Regions from separate parts of the Promicromonospora sp. NPDC060204 genome, predicted to be linked through region 3. Evidence: riboswitches for the same ligand, from Rfam matches in the RefSeq annotation. Region 3 holds a riboswitch; each other region holds the start of a gene.
What was found. Region 3 has a riboswitch for thiamine pyrophosphate ahead of thiM (hydroxyethylthiazole kinase). Riboswitches for the same ligand answer to the same signal wherever they lie in the genome.
Positions count from the first base shown of each region.

Region 1: another riboswitch for thiamine pyrophosphate. It lies ahead of ACFWEJ_RS11180 (thiamine ABC transporter substrate binding subunit); the one in region 3 lies ahead of thiM (hydroxyethylthiazole kinase).
Region 2: another riboswitch for thiamine pyrophosphate. It lies ahead of ACFWEJ_RS14770 (YkoF family thiamine/hydroxymethylpyrimidine-binding protein); the one in region 3 lies ahead of thiM (hydroxyethylthiazole kinase).

Region 1 covers NZ_JBHWZO010000068.1:12,261-16,027, reverse strand. Annotated here, with positions in the region: gene ACFWEJ_RS11200 (sulfate ABC transporter permease) at 1-164, shown strand, start outside; gene ACFWEJ_RS11195 (sulfate/molybdate ABC transporter ATP-binding protein) at 184-1,137, shown strand; gene moaC (cyclic pyranopterin monophosphate synthase MoaC) at 1,170-1,640, opposite strand; gene ACFWEJ_RS11185 (DUF4235 domain-containing protein) at 1,661-1,942, opposite strand; TPP riboswitch at 1,980-2,085, shown strand; gene ACFWEJ_RS11180 (thiamine ABC transporter substrate binding subunit) at 2,081-3,154, shown strand; gene ACFWEJ_RS11175 (ABC transporter permease) at 3,241-3,767, shown strand, end outside.
Region 2 covers NZ_JBHWZO010000104.1:15,779-19,545, reverse strand. Annotated here, with positions in the region: partial or broken gene ACFWEJ_RS14780 (ABC transporter ATP-binding protein) at 1-342, opposite strand, end outside; gene ACFWEJ_RS14775 (ECF transporter S component) at 332-958, opposite strand; gene ACFWEJ_RS14770 (YkoF family thiamine/hydroxymethylpyrimidine-binding protein) at 955-1,611, opposite strand; TPP riboswitch at 1,670-1,778, opposite strand; gene ACFWEJ_RS14765 (ABC transporter substrate-binding protein) at 1,939-3,045, shown strand; gene ACFWEJ_RS14760 (ABC transporter permease) at 3,042-3,767, shown strand, end outside.
Region 3 covers NZ_JBHWZO010000263.1:2,783-6,549, forward strand. Annotated here, with positions in the region: gene thiD (bifunctional hydroxymethylpyrimidine kinase/phosphomethylpyrimidine kinase) at 1-338, opposite strand, end outside; gene thiE (thiamine phosphate synthase) at 476-1,180, opposite strand; gene thiM (hydroxyethylthiazole kinase) at 1,177-2,010, opposite strand; TPP riboswitch at 2,000-2,097, opposite strand; gene ACFWEJ_RS24255 (GNAT family N-acetyltransferase) at 2,152-2,748, opposite strand; gene ACFWEJ_RS24260 (TetR/AcrR family transcriptional regulator) at 2,745-3,353, opposite strand; gene ACFWEJ_RS24265 (aldo/keto reductase) at 3,479-3,767, shown strand, end outside.

The sequences.
Region 1 (3,767 bases), on a different contig from region 3:
GCAACGTGCTGGGCCAGACCCGGACGGCGACGCTGGCGGTCGAGGAGCGGTACCTGAACTTCGACCAGGAGGCGGCCTACGCCATCGCGTTCCTCCTGGCGAGCGTCTCGGTCCTGGCCATCGTCATCGTCTTCGTGCTGCGAGCCGTCGGCTCGCGGCGATGAACCTGGAGAGCAGCAGCACATGAGCATCGAAGTGTCGGGTGTCAGCAAGCGGTACGGCGACTTCGTCGCCCTCGCGGACATCGACCTGACCATCCCCACCGGCGGGCTCACCGCGCTGCTGGGACCCAGCGGCGGCGGAAAGACCACGCTGCTGCGGATCATCGCGGGGCTGGAGGACGCGGACGGCGGATCGGTGGTGATCGAGGGCGTCGAGGCCACCGACCTGCCGGTCCAGAAGCGCAACGTGGGCTTCGTGTTCCAGCACTACGCGCCGTTCAAGCATCTGTCCGTGGCGCGGAACGTCGCGTTCGGGCTGGAGGTGCGCGGCCGCTCTCGGGCCGAGACCCAGGCCCGGGTCGCCGAGCTGCTCGACCTGGTGCACCTGTCGCAGTTCGCGCACCGGTTGCCGTCCCAGCTCTCGGGCGGCCAGCGCCAGCGGATGGCGCTCGCGCGGGCGTTGGCGATCCAGCCCACGGTGCTGCTCCTGGACGAGCCGTTCGGAGCGCTGGACGCCAAGGTGCGCAAGGAGCTGCGCGACTGGCTGCGGCGGCTGCACGACGAGGTCAACGTCACCACGGTCTTCGTCACCCACGACCAGGAGGAGGCGCTCGAGGTTGCCGACGAGATCGTCGTGATCAACGAGGGGCGCATCGAGCAGATCGGCTCCCCGGAGGAGCTGTACGACAAGCCCGCCAACGACTTCGTGATGGGCTTCCTGGGCCCGGTCACCCGGCTCGGCGGCAGCCTGATCCGGCCGCACGACATCGACGTGGCGCGCGCCCCGGGCACGCCTGGGACGACGGCGGGCGTGGTCACCCGGGTGCTCCGCGTCGGGTTCGAGGTGCGGCTCACCGTCCGCACCGACCAGGACGAGGCCGTGCTGATCACCCTGACCAGGACGCACGCGCGCGGGATAGCGGTGGGCGACGACGTGTGGATCGCGCCGACCGAGGGCGCGCCGTCGTCCCCGTGAAGTCCGGGCGCCGGCGAGTCGGCGGACCGCGATCAGGCCTCGCGCACCCAGTCGCCCGACTTGCCGCCCGTCTTGCGCTCCAGCCGCACGTCGGCGAGCGAGACCGACTTGTCCAGGCCCTTCACCATGTCGATCACGGCGAGGCCGGCGACCGCGACGGCGGTGAGCGCCTCCATCTCGACGCCGGTGCGGTCGGCCGTGCGGACGGTCGCGGTGACGACGACGCCGTCGTCCGTCACCTCCAGGTCCACCGCCGCGCCGTGCACGCCGATCACGTGAGCCAGCGGCAGCAGGTCGGGCGTCTTCTTCGCCGCGGCGATTCCTGCGACGCGGGCCACCGCGAGCACGTCGCCCTTGGGCACGGCGCCGTCGCGCAACGCCTGGACGACGGCGGGGGCGCAACGGACGAGGCCCGAGGCGGTCGCCGAGCGGACGGTCGGCTGCTTGGCGGTGACGTCGACCATGCGGGCCTGGCCGCGGTCATCGAGGTGCGTGAAGCTCACGGCACCAGGGTGTCATGCCCTCACACGGTGCTGCGCCGTGCGGCGATCCGCACGGCGGCGCGGTGCGCGCCCTTGGCGGCGAGGCGCTTGGCGAAGACCGCGGTGCCGGCGGCGACGGCCGCGAACACGGTCGCCTGCAGCAGGTCCAGCTCCGGGTCGTCGGGCTTGTTGGGCGCGTCGTTTCCGGTCACGCCCTTCCAGATCATGCTGACGGCCTTCTGGGCGACCCAGCCGGCCGCGATCGTCAGGGCAAGGGTGCCGACCTTCTCACCGAGTGTCTGTTCCGTCTCAATCTGGGCCATCTCTACACCGTAGCCCTCGACGGCCGACTAGGCTGCATGGAAACGACAGGGGAGCGCCCCGATGGCGCTGAGAGTGCGGAGAGCCGCAGACCCTTGAACCTGATCCGGTTGACACCGGCGGAGGAAGTCGGAGGCACGATGTTGCGTCTTTCCGGTGCCCACGGGGGCACCATCCCTGCTGCTGCGGCCGCGCTGTCCGTGGCCCTGCTGCTCGCCGGGTGCTCCGGCGGCTCCGGCTCCGGCGACGACGCGTCCGGCACCGGTGACCCGGGGACCGTCACCCTGGTGACCCACGACTCCTGGGCGCTCGACGAGAAGCTGATCGACCAGTTCGAGCAGGAGTCCGGCACGACGGTCGAGGTCAGCGCCGCGGGCGACGCGGGCACGCTGGTGAACCAGCTCGTGCTGACCAAGGACGCCCCGCTCGGCGACGCCGTGTTCGGCATCGACAACACGTTCGCCTCCCGCGCGCTGGAGGCCGGCGTGGTCGAGGAGTACACGCCCGCGGACCTCCCGGAGGGTGCCGAGCAGCTCGGCGGAGCGCTCACGCCCGTCGACCAGGGCGACGTCTGCGTGAACGCCGACGAGGCCTGGTTCGAGGAGTCCGGCCTCGACGTGCCGACGACGCTGGAGGACCTCGCCGACCCGCAGTACAAGGACCTGCTCGTGGTGACCAACCCGGCGACGTCGTCCCCGGGGCTCGCGTTCCTGCTGGCGACGATCGGGGCGTTCGGCGAGGACGGGTTCGAGGACTACTGGGCGTCGCTCGTGGACAACGGCGTCAAGGTCGCCGACTCGTGGGAGGACGCGTACTACGTCGACTTCTCCGGGGCGGGCGAGGGCGGCGAGCGGCCGCTCGCGCTCTCCTACGCGACGTCGCCGGCGTTCACGGTGAGCGAGGACGGCTCGGAGTCGACCACCAGCGCGCTGCCGGAGACCTGCTTCCGGCAGGTCGAGTACGCGGGCGTGCTCACGGGGTCGGACAACCCGGAGGGCGCACGGGCGCTGGTGGACTTCCTGCTCACGCACGACGTCCAGGCCGCCCTGCCCGAGTCGATGTACATGTACCCGGCCGACGCGGCCGTGGAGCTGCCCGCCGACTGGCAGAAGTTCGCGCCCCAGGCCGACGCCCCGTTCGAGGTGGACCCGGCCGACGTGAGCGAGCACCGCGACGAGTGGATCGAACGGTGGACCGAGACCGTCGTGGGCTGAGCCGGAGGCGCAACGCAGGGTGGGGGCCGAGGAACGAGGCACCCGCCCGGAGTGGAGCCGCAGGCTCAGCCCACCAAAGGCGGAGCGTGAGCCTGGGCCCGACCCGGAGCAGCGGGCACGGCCTCCGGCCCGCGCCCCTGCTCTGGGGGTTGGCGGTCGCCGTCCCCCTCGGCTTTCTCGCGGTCTTCTTTGCGTGGCCGGTGGCGGCGCTCGTGGTCCGCGGCTTCGTGCCCGACGGCGCGCTCGACCTCACCGGGTTCGTCGAGGTGCTGACCCGCCCGCGCACGTGGCGGCTCGTGGGGCTCACCCTCACCCAGGCGGTGCTCGGCACGGCGTTCTCCGTGCTGCTCGGCCTGCCGCTCGCCTACCTCCTGTACCGGCGGTCGTTCCCCGGGCGCAGCCTCGCGCGCGGGCTGGTGACCGTGCCGTTCGTGCTGCCCGCCGTGGTGGTCGGCGTCGCGTTCCGCGCGCTGTTCGCGCCGAGCGGGGCGCTCGGGTTCCTCGGGCTGGAGGAGTCGCTCGCCGGGATCGTCGTCGCGCTCGTGTTCTTCAACGTGTCCGTGGTGGTGCGCACCGTGGGCGGGCTCTGGGAGCGGCTCGACCCCCGGGCCGA
Region 2 (3,767 bases), on a different contig from region 3:
GGGCAGGCAGACGCCGGACTCCGGGTCCTGGGCCACGACGCCCACGACGTCGGCCAGCCCCGCGATCCCGGTGCCCACCAGGGAACGCCCGGCCACATGCACCGCGCCGTCCACCTGCGCGTGGACGGCGTGCGGGACCGCGCCGTGCAGCATCCGGAGCAGCGTCGACTTGCCGGATCCCGACGGGCCGAGCACGAGCACGCCCTGCCCGGCCTCGATCCTCAGGTCGACGGGTCCCACGCCGTCGCCGGTGCCGTAGACCGCCTCCAGGCCGGCGGCCTCGACGATGGTCGCCCCGACGACGGCGGCCTCGACGACGGCGGCGGTAGCGTCAGCGCTCACGGCGCGCCACGGGCCCGCGCAGGGCGGCGTCCGCCCGGCCGATCGCGAACTCGTCGAGCACGCCGGTGCCGTGCAGGCGGTCGACGATCACCTTGGCGAGCAGCCCGCCCAGCACGAGGCCGGAGACGAGCTGCATGCCGAGGCGCAGCGCCAGGATGTCCTGGCCGTACCAGTCGAACCGGAACGCGGACCACACGAAGACCAGGCCCGCGCCCAGCACGCCCGACGCCGCGTACACCCCCCACCCGAACCGGCGGTAGCGGGTCAGCGCGAACGGGAGCTCGCTGCCGGCGCCCTGGATCGCGGCGGCGACCAGCAGGAGCGGTCCGACCGGGGAGCCCAGGAACACGACCTCGACGACGGACGCGATCACCTCGGCGATGATCCCCACGAAGGGCTTGCGGATGATCGCGACGGCGATCGGCGCCACCAGGAGCCAGCCGCCCAGCAGCACGTGCTGCGCCAGGTCGCCGGCCGGTCCCATCGCCACGGCGAGCCCGTTCCAGGCCTGCACGAGCGCCCAGTACAGGAACCCGAACACCACGCCGAGCATCACCATGAGCACGATGTCGCGCAGCGGCAGCCGCGCGCGGCGGCGCTCCGACGTCCCGCTCATCGGGCGCCACCCGCGTGGCTCGGGCTGTTCACCGAGAGGGTGAGGTGGCTGGTGACGTGCTGCACCGTGCGGCCCGCGAGGACCCAGCCGGCGAAGGCGCTGGCGAGCACCCGGCCGGCGTCGCCCTCCAGGCGGGTGACGAAGTGCTGCGAGCCGCGGAACGTCCCGTTGTCCCTGGCGAGCTCGATCGCGGCGTAGATGTCGCGCATGTGGTCCGGCGTGACGTCCGCGCGGACGTCGTCGGCCAGCGGGTACAGCGCCCACTCGGCGGTGACGAAGCGGCCGGTGTCGCGGCCCTGCGGCACCTCGGTGACGCGCGGTCCGGCTCCGCCGGGCAGCTCGCAGGCCACCTCGCCCGGGCAGCCCCGGGACAGGTGCACGGTGATCGCCGCGTGCCTGCCCGACGCCGCGATCCCGGCCGTCAGGTCGGTCACGTACCGCAGCAGGTCGGCCTCGGCGCCGCCCACGTAGGTGCTCACGTCGCCGGTCTCGACGACCAGCCCCGTGGTGTCGGCCTGCCGCAGCGCGCCCAGGATCACGTCGACGTAGTCGTCCGACATCACCGCCGCGGTGATCCGCGCGCCGACGCCGAAGCGCATCGGGTCACCGCGCAGCTCGGCGGTGTCGTCGGTCGTGGTGGCGTGGTCTGCCATCGGGGTGCTCCCTGTCCGTCGGATCTCCGTCGGCACAGGAGGACGGGGACCCTACGGCCCCACGTCCTGAGTCGCTTCCTGCGCCGGCATGATCCGGGTCAGGTTCAACGGTCGGAGTTCGAGTACTCCCTCTCAGCCCGGCATACCGGACTCCCGTGCACTGCTCCCACCGTAACAGCACGCATCGCACCACCTGGACATTCCGGCCGGGCGCTCCCAAGTGTCCGCATAGTGAGAGCAATCGCCCAGGCTCTGGTCAAGCCCGGGACGCGCACCTATACCTCGCCGTCGTCAGGAGACACCCGGCCCCGACGATCGGACGCCCTCATGCCCCTCCGCACACCCGCCAGAGCGGCCTCGCGCCGCCCGACGAACCCCCGCACCGCAGCCGCTGCTGCCGTCGCCCTCGTGCTCCTCGCCTCCGGCTGCGCCGTCGGCGCGCAGGCCGACGACGACGGCGCTGGCAACCTCTCCCCCGACGCCGCACTGCCCACCGAGGTGCCCGCGGGCACCACGCTCGCGATCGGCGACCCCACGACGCAGAAGGCCTTCGAGCTCGCCGGCGACGCGATCGACTCGGACTTCGACTTCGAGATCGAGTGGGCCAACATCTCCGGCGGCCCGCAGACCATCGAGGCGTTCAACGCGGGGGTGCTGGACATCGGCGCGGTCGCCGAGATCCCGCCGATCCACGCGGCCTGGACCGGGCTCGACGTGCAGATCTACGCCTCGCAGTACCGGGAGGACTGGGCGGAGCACCCCGTCTACGAGCTCGCCGGCGCCCCCGGCGTCGAGCTGGCGGACCTGTCCGACCTGCGCGGCAAGCGGATCGCGTTCAGCCCCGGACAGGCCCAGGGCGCGCTCGTCCTGAAGTCCCTGCGGGAGGCGGGGCTCGGCCAGGACGACGTCGAGCTGGTCGAGCTGCCGTCCACCGGCGACGTGTACCCCACGGCGCTGGCCGCCGGTGAGGTCGACGTCGCCCCGGTCGGCGGCACCGCGCTGCTGCGCTACCTCGACAAGTACGCGACCGACGGCGCGACGTCCCTGCGCCACGGCCTGCGGGACGACCCGAGCCACCTCTATGGTCCGACCGACGTGGTGCGCGACCCCGCCAAGGCGGCCGCGCTGCGCCAGTACGTGACCGCCTGGGCCCAGGCGCGGGTCTGGATCTACGAGCACCCCGAGATCTGGAAGGAGAAGTACTACGTCGAGGACCAGGGACTGACCGAGGACGACGCGCAGTACCTCATCGACACCGCGGCCCGGCCCGAGGTCCCGACGGACCTCACCGACGGGATCGAGCGCACCCAGGACACGATCGACCTGCTCGCCGGAGAGCTCGACCGGCCGGAGCTGCGCGCCACCGACCTCTTCGACGAGCGGTTCGGTCCCGTCGCCGGCGAGGCCGCCGAGCAGGCGTGGAGCACGTCGTGACCGCCGTCGTCCAGGCCCGGCCGGCCATAGCCACCGGGCGGCCGACGACCGCGCCGGGGGCCGACGTCCGCCCGGGGATCCGCCGCCTCGGCCTGCGCAAGCCGGTGCCGCTGGCCGCCGGCTCCGGCATCGCGCTGCTCCTGGCGGTCTGGGCCGCAGGCTCGGCCACCGGGCTCGTCGACCCGCGGGTGCTCTCGGCCCCGTGGACCGTGGTGACCACCGCCGTCGACCTCGCGGTCGACGGCAACCTGCTGGAGAACCTGGGCGTCTCGCTGGCGCGGGCCGCCCAGGGCCTGCTCTGGGGAGTGCTGGTGGGGGTCGTCCTCGCCCTGCTCTCGGGCCTGAGCCGCGTCGGTGAGGCCCTGCTCGACGGGCCGATCCAGGTCAAGCGCGCCGTCCCGAACCTCGCCCTGCTGCCGCTGCTCATCCTGTGGTTCGGGATCGGCGAGGAGATGAAGGTGATCACGATCGCCCTCGGCGTGTTCATCCCCGTCTACATCCACACCCACAACGGGCTGCGGTCGATCGACAAGCGGTACGTCGAGCTCGCCGAGACCCTGCGCCTGAGCCGCCGGCAGTTCGTCACGCGCGTCGTGCTGCCCGGCGCGCTGCCCGGTTTCCTGCTCGGCCTGCGCTTCGCTGTGACGGGCTCGCTGCTCGCGCTCGTCGTCGTCGAGCAGGTCAACGGCACCGCCGGCATCGGCTACATGATGGAGCTCGCG
Region 3 (3,767 bases):
CCCGACGTCGCGACCATCACCGGGTCCAGCACCACGAACGGCGCGCGCCCCGAGGCCCGCAGGTCGCGCAGGGCGGCGGCGACCGCCCGGGCGACGGCGGCGTCCGTCGTCATGCCGATCTTGATCGCGTCCACGGCGACGTCGGCGAACAGCGTGTCGAGCTGCGCGCGCACCATGTCGGCGGGCACCGGGTGCACCCGCGTCACCCCGGTCGTGGACTGCGCCGTCAGCCCCGTGAGCACCGCGCAGCCGTAACCGCCGAGCGCCGCGAAGGTCTTCAGGTCGGCCTGGATCCCGGCGCCGCCGGACGGGTCCGACCCCGCGATCGTCAGCGCCACGACGGGGTGGCCGGGCGGGCGGACGCGCGGGGCGGCGTCGACGCGCGCGGCGGCGTCGGCGGGACGCGCTTCGCCGGGACGCGCTTCGACCGGGCGCGCGACGTCGCCGACCTGCGCCGCGCCCTGTGCGGGCGCGCTCACGAGACCGGCCCCGTCGTCGCCCCCGAGCGCACGCCGGAGCGACCCTCGGCCCGCGCCGCCGCCCAGGCCCGCGCGAGCTCCCGCGCCGCGGCGGCCGGGTCGAGCCGACCGCAGACGGCGGAGACGACGGCGCTGCCGGCCGCACCGGCGCCGTGCAGCGCGGCGACGTCGTCCGCCCGCAGCCCGCCGATCGCGACGCACGGCAGCGACGCGGCGGCTGTGACGACGCCGAGCCGGGCGAAGCCGATCGCCGGCCGGGCGTCGGACTTGGTCAGCGTGGGCCGCACCGGGCCCACGCCGAGCAGGTCGACGGTGCCGGCCGGCAGCCCGGCCGCGGCCCGGGCCTCCTCGGGCGTGCTGACGCTCAGCCCGAGGTGCCGGTCCGGGCCCAGCAGCCGGCGCGCGGAGACGGGGTCGAGGTCGCGCTGGCCCACGTGGGCGCCGTCGGCGTCGATCGCGAGCGCCACGTCCACCCGGTCGTCGACCACGAGCGGTACCCCGAGCGGCCGCAGCAGGGCGACCAGCGCGCGGCCGAGGTCCACGAGCTCGCGGGTGGTCGCGCCCGGGTCGCGGAGCTGGACGGCGGTCACGCCGCCGTCGACCGCCGCGCCCACCGTGGCGACGACCCCGGCGGGGCCGCCGCACTGCTGGGTGTCGGTAACGAGGTAGACGGACGGGTCGAGGCGGATCCGGGCGCTCACGCCTCGGCCCGCGCGGGCTCGTGCCCGGTGGCGGGCTCGTTCACCAGCCCGGCGCCGAACCCGACGGCCTCGGGGTCGACGTCGAACACGCGGTCGACCAGCTCGACGGCGAAGCTGCCGGGCGTGGTCGAGGTGGTGCGGTCGGCGGCGACGCAGAGCCAGGCCGTCGCGGCGGTCGCGGCGAGCAGGCGGTCCTCGGTGACGGCGGAGCAGGCCGCGACGAGCGCGCCGAGCGAGCAGCCGACGCCGGTCACGCGCGTCATCAGGGACGTGCCCGCCTGGACGCGCACGACGCGCACGCCGTCGGTGATCAGGTCGGACGCGCCGCTGACGGCGATCACGGCGCCGGAGGACCGGGCCAGGCCGAGGGCGACGTCCCGCACGCCGTCGGGCGTGTCGAGGGAGTCGACGCCGCGGCCGCCGGCGCCGCCGGCGAGCGCCTGGATCTCGGACGCGTTGCCGCGGACGACGGCGGGGCCGCGCGCGAAGAGCTCGGCCGCGAGGCGGGTGCGCAGCGGCAGCGCGCCGATGGCCACGGGGTCGAGCACCCAGGGCACGCCCGCGGCGGTGGCGCCGTCGACAGCGGCGCGCATGCCGTCGGCCTGGCCGCCCTCGACGGTGCCGAGGTTGATGAGCAGACCTCCGGCGACGCCGGCCAGGACGGGCGCCTCCTCGGGGTCGGCGACCATGGCCGGTGCCGCGCCGGCGGCGAGCAGCACGTTGGCGGTGAAGTTGGTGACCACGACGTTGGTCACGCAGTGCACCAGGGGTGCTGTGTCGCGCACCGCGGTGACGACCGACGCGACGGCGTCGGGCAGGACGGAGCTCATGAGGCGTTCCCTTCGCTAGCACTACCTAGATCAGGTTCCACGGGTGCATCTCAGCCGGGCTGGTGCCCGGCGCCCCGCGCCAAGTGGGCCCACCCTAGCCGCGGACGGCGTCCGCCCGAAACCGTCCCGGCGGGTGGGGCGCTAGCTCGGGCCGGTCGCGTTCCACTCACTCGCGAGCACGCCCATGACGACGTCGTCGTGGTAGCGGCCGGCGTGGAAGACGGCTTCCCGGCGTCGTCCCTCCACCACGAACCCGCACCGTTCGTAGGCGCGTCGCGCGTCGGTGTTGAAGCCCCAGACGCTCAGCTCGACGCGGTGCAGGTTCATCTCCTGGAAGGCGTACCGGAGCAGCACGCGGACGGCGTCCGACCCGTACCCGTGCCCGGTGTGCTCGGGGCCGAGGATGATGCCGAGGGTGCCCGTGCGCTGCGGAAGGGTCGCCCCGTGGAGGGTGACGTGCCCGACGAGGCGGGGGTCCTCAAGGGTCTCGACGCTCAGGCCGACCGCGCCCGGGTCGGTGTTGGCGCTCCACGCGCGGAACAGGTCGGCGGCCGTCCCGGCGGGCCGCGGGCGCACGGTGGGCTGCTGCAGCGGCTGCCACTCGGTCTCCCGCCACCACCGGTCCAGGTGCGGCACGTCCTCCTCGGCGAGGGGGCGCAGCCGGACGGTGCGGCCGAGCAGCAGGCCGCGACCGTAGTCCCGGGCACCTTCGCTGCTGGTGAGGCCGCCCGCCGTCACGCGCGGTCGCCGCCCTGGCCTGCGGGGTCCTTGCCCGCGCCGTACCGCAGCCCGTCGACGAGCAGGTCGAGCATGCGTCGGCCGTGGTCCGGCTCCTCGTCCTCCATGGGCAGCGACAGCTTGGACACGGCGTACAGGAGGTCCTGGGGGCTGACGACGGCGCGGACGGCGCCGGCCGCGACGGCGGCGTCGAGCAGCGAGCCGAGGGCGGGCCCGAGCCGCCCGATGAAGTAGGCGGGCAGCGCGTCGAACGCCGGGTCGCCCGAGTGCAGCGCCGAGGCGAGCCCGCGCTTGGTCACGAGGAACTGGGTGTAGCGGTGGAGCCACTTCTCGAGCGCGACGACCGGCGGGTGCTCCGCGGCCAGGACGGGGGCGGCGTCGGCGGTGGCGTCGACCTCGGCCTGGAACACGGCCTTGACCAGGTCGGACCGCTTGGGGAAGTGGCGGTAGAGCGTGCCGACGCCGACGCCGGCCAGGTCGGCGATCTCTTTGGCGGGCGCGTCGACGCCCGACGTGCCGAAGACCTGCTTGGCGGCGTCGAGCAGCGCGTCGATGTTGCGCTGCGCGTCGCGGCGCAGGGGCCGCTGCTCTGTGTGCTGGGTCACTTCTCTCCATGGTCTCTTGCTAACCGGAACGGCTTTCCATATGGTTCTGGAAGAGCGTTCCGCTTAGCTCCAGAGTACGCCACCGCGGCGACGCCCACCAGACCTCTCGACCCCAGGAGGGCCCCATGCACTACCGCAGCCTCGGCCGGACCGGCATCAAGGTCAGCCCCTACGCGCTCGGCGCGATGATGTTCGGCGCGATCGGCAACCCGGACCATGACGAGTCGGTCAAGATCATCCACAAGGCCCTCGACGCGGGGATCAACTTCATCGACACGGCCGACGCCTACTCCCGCGGCGAGTCCGAGGAGATCGTGGGCAAGGCGCTCAAGGGCCGCCGCGACGACGTCGTGCTGGCCACCAAGGTGCACCTGCCGATGAGCGACGACCCCAACCACCGGGGCAACTCGCGGC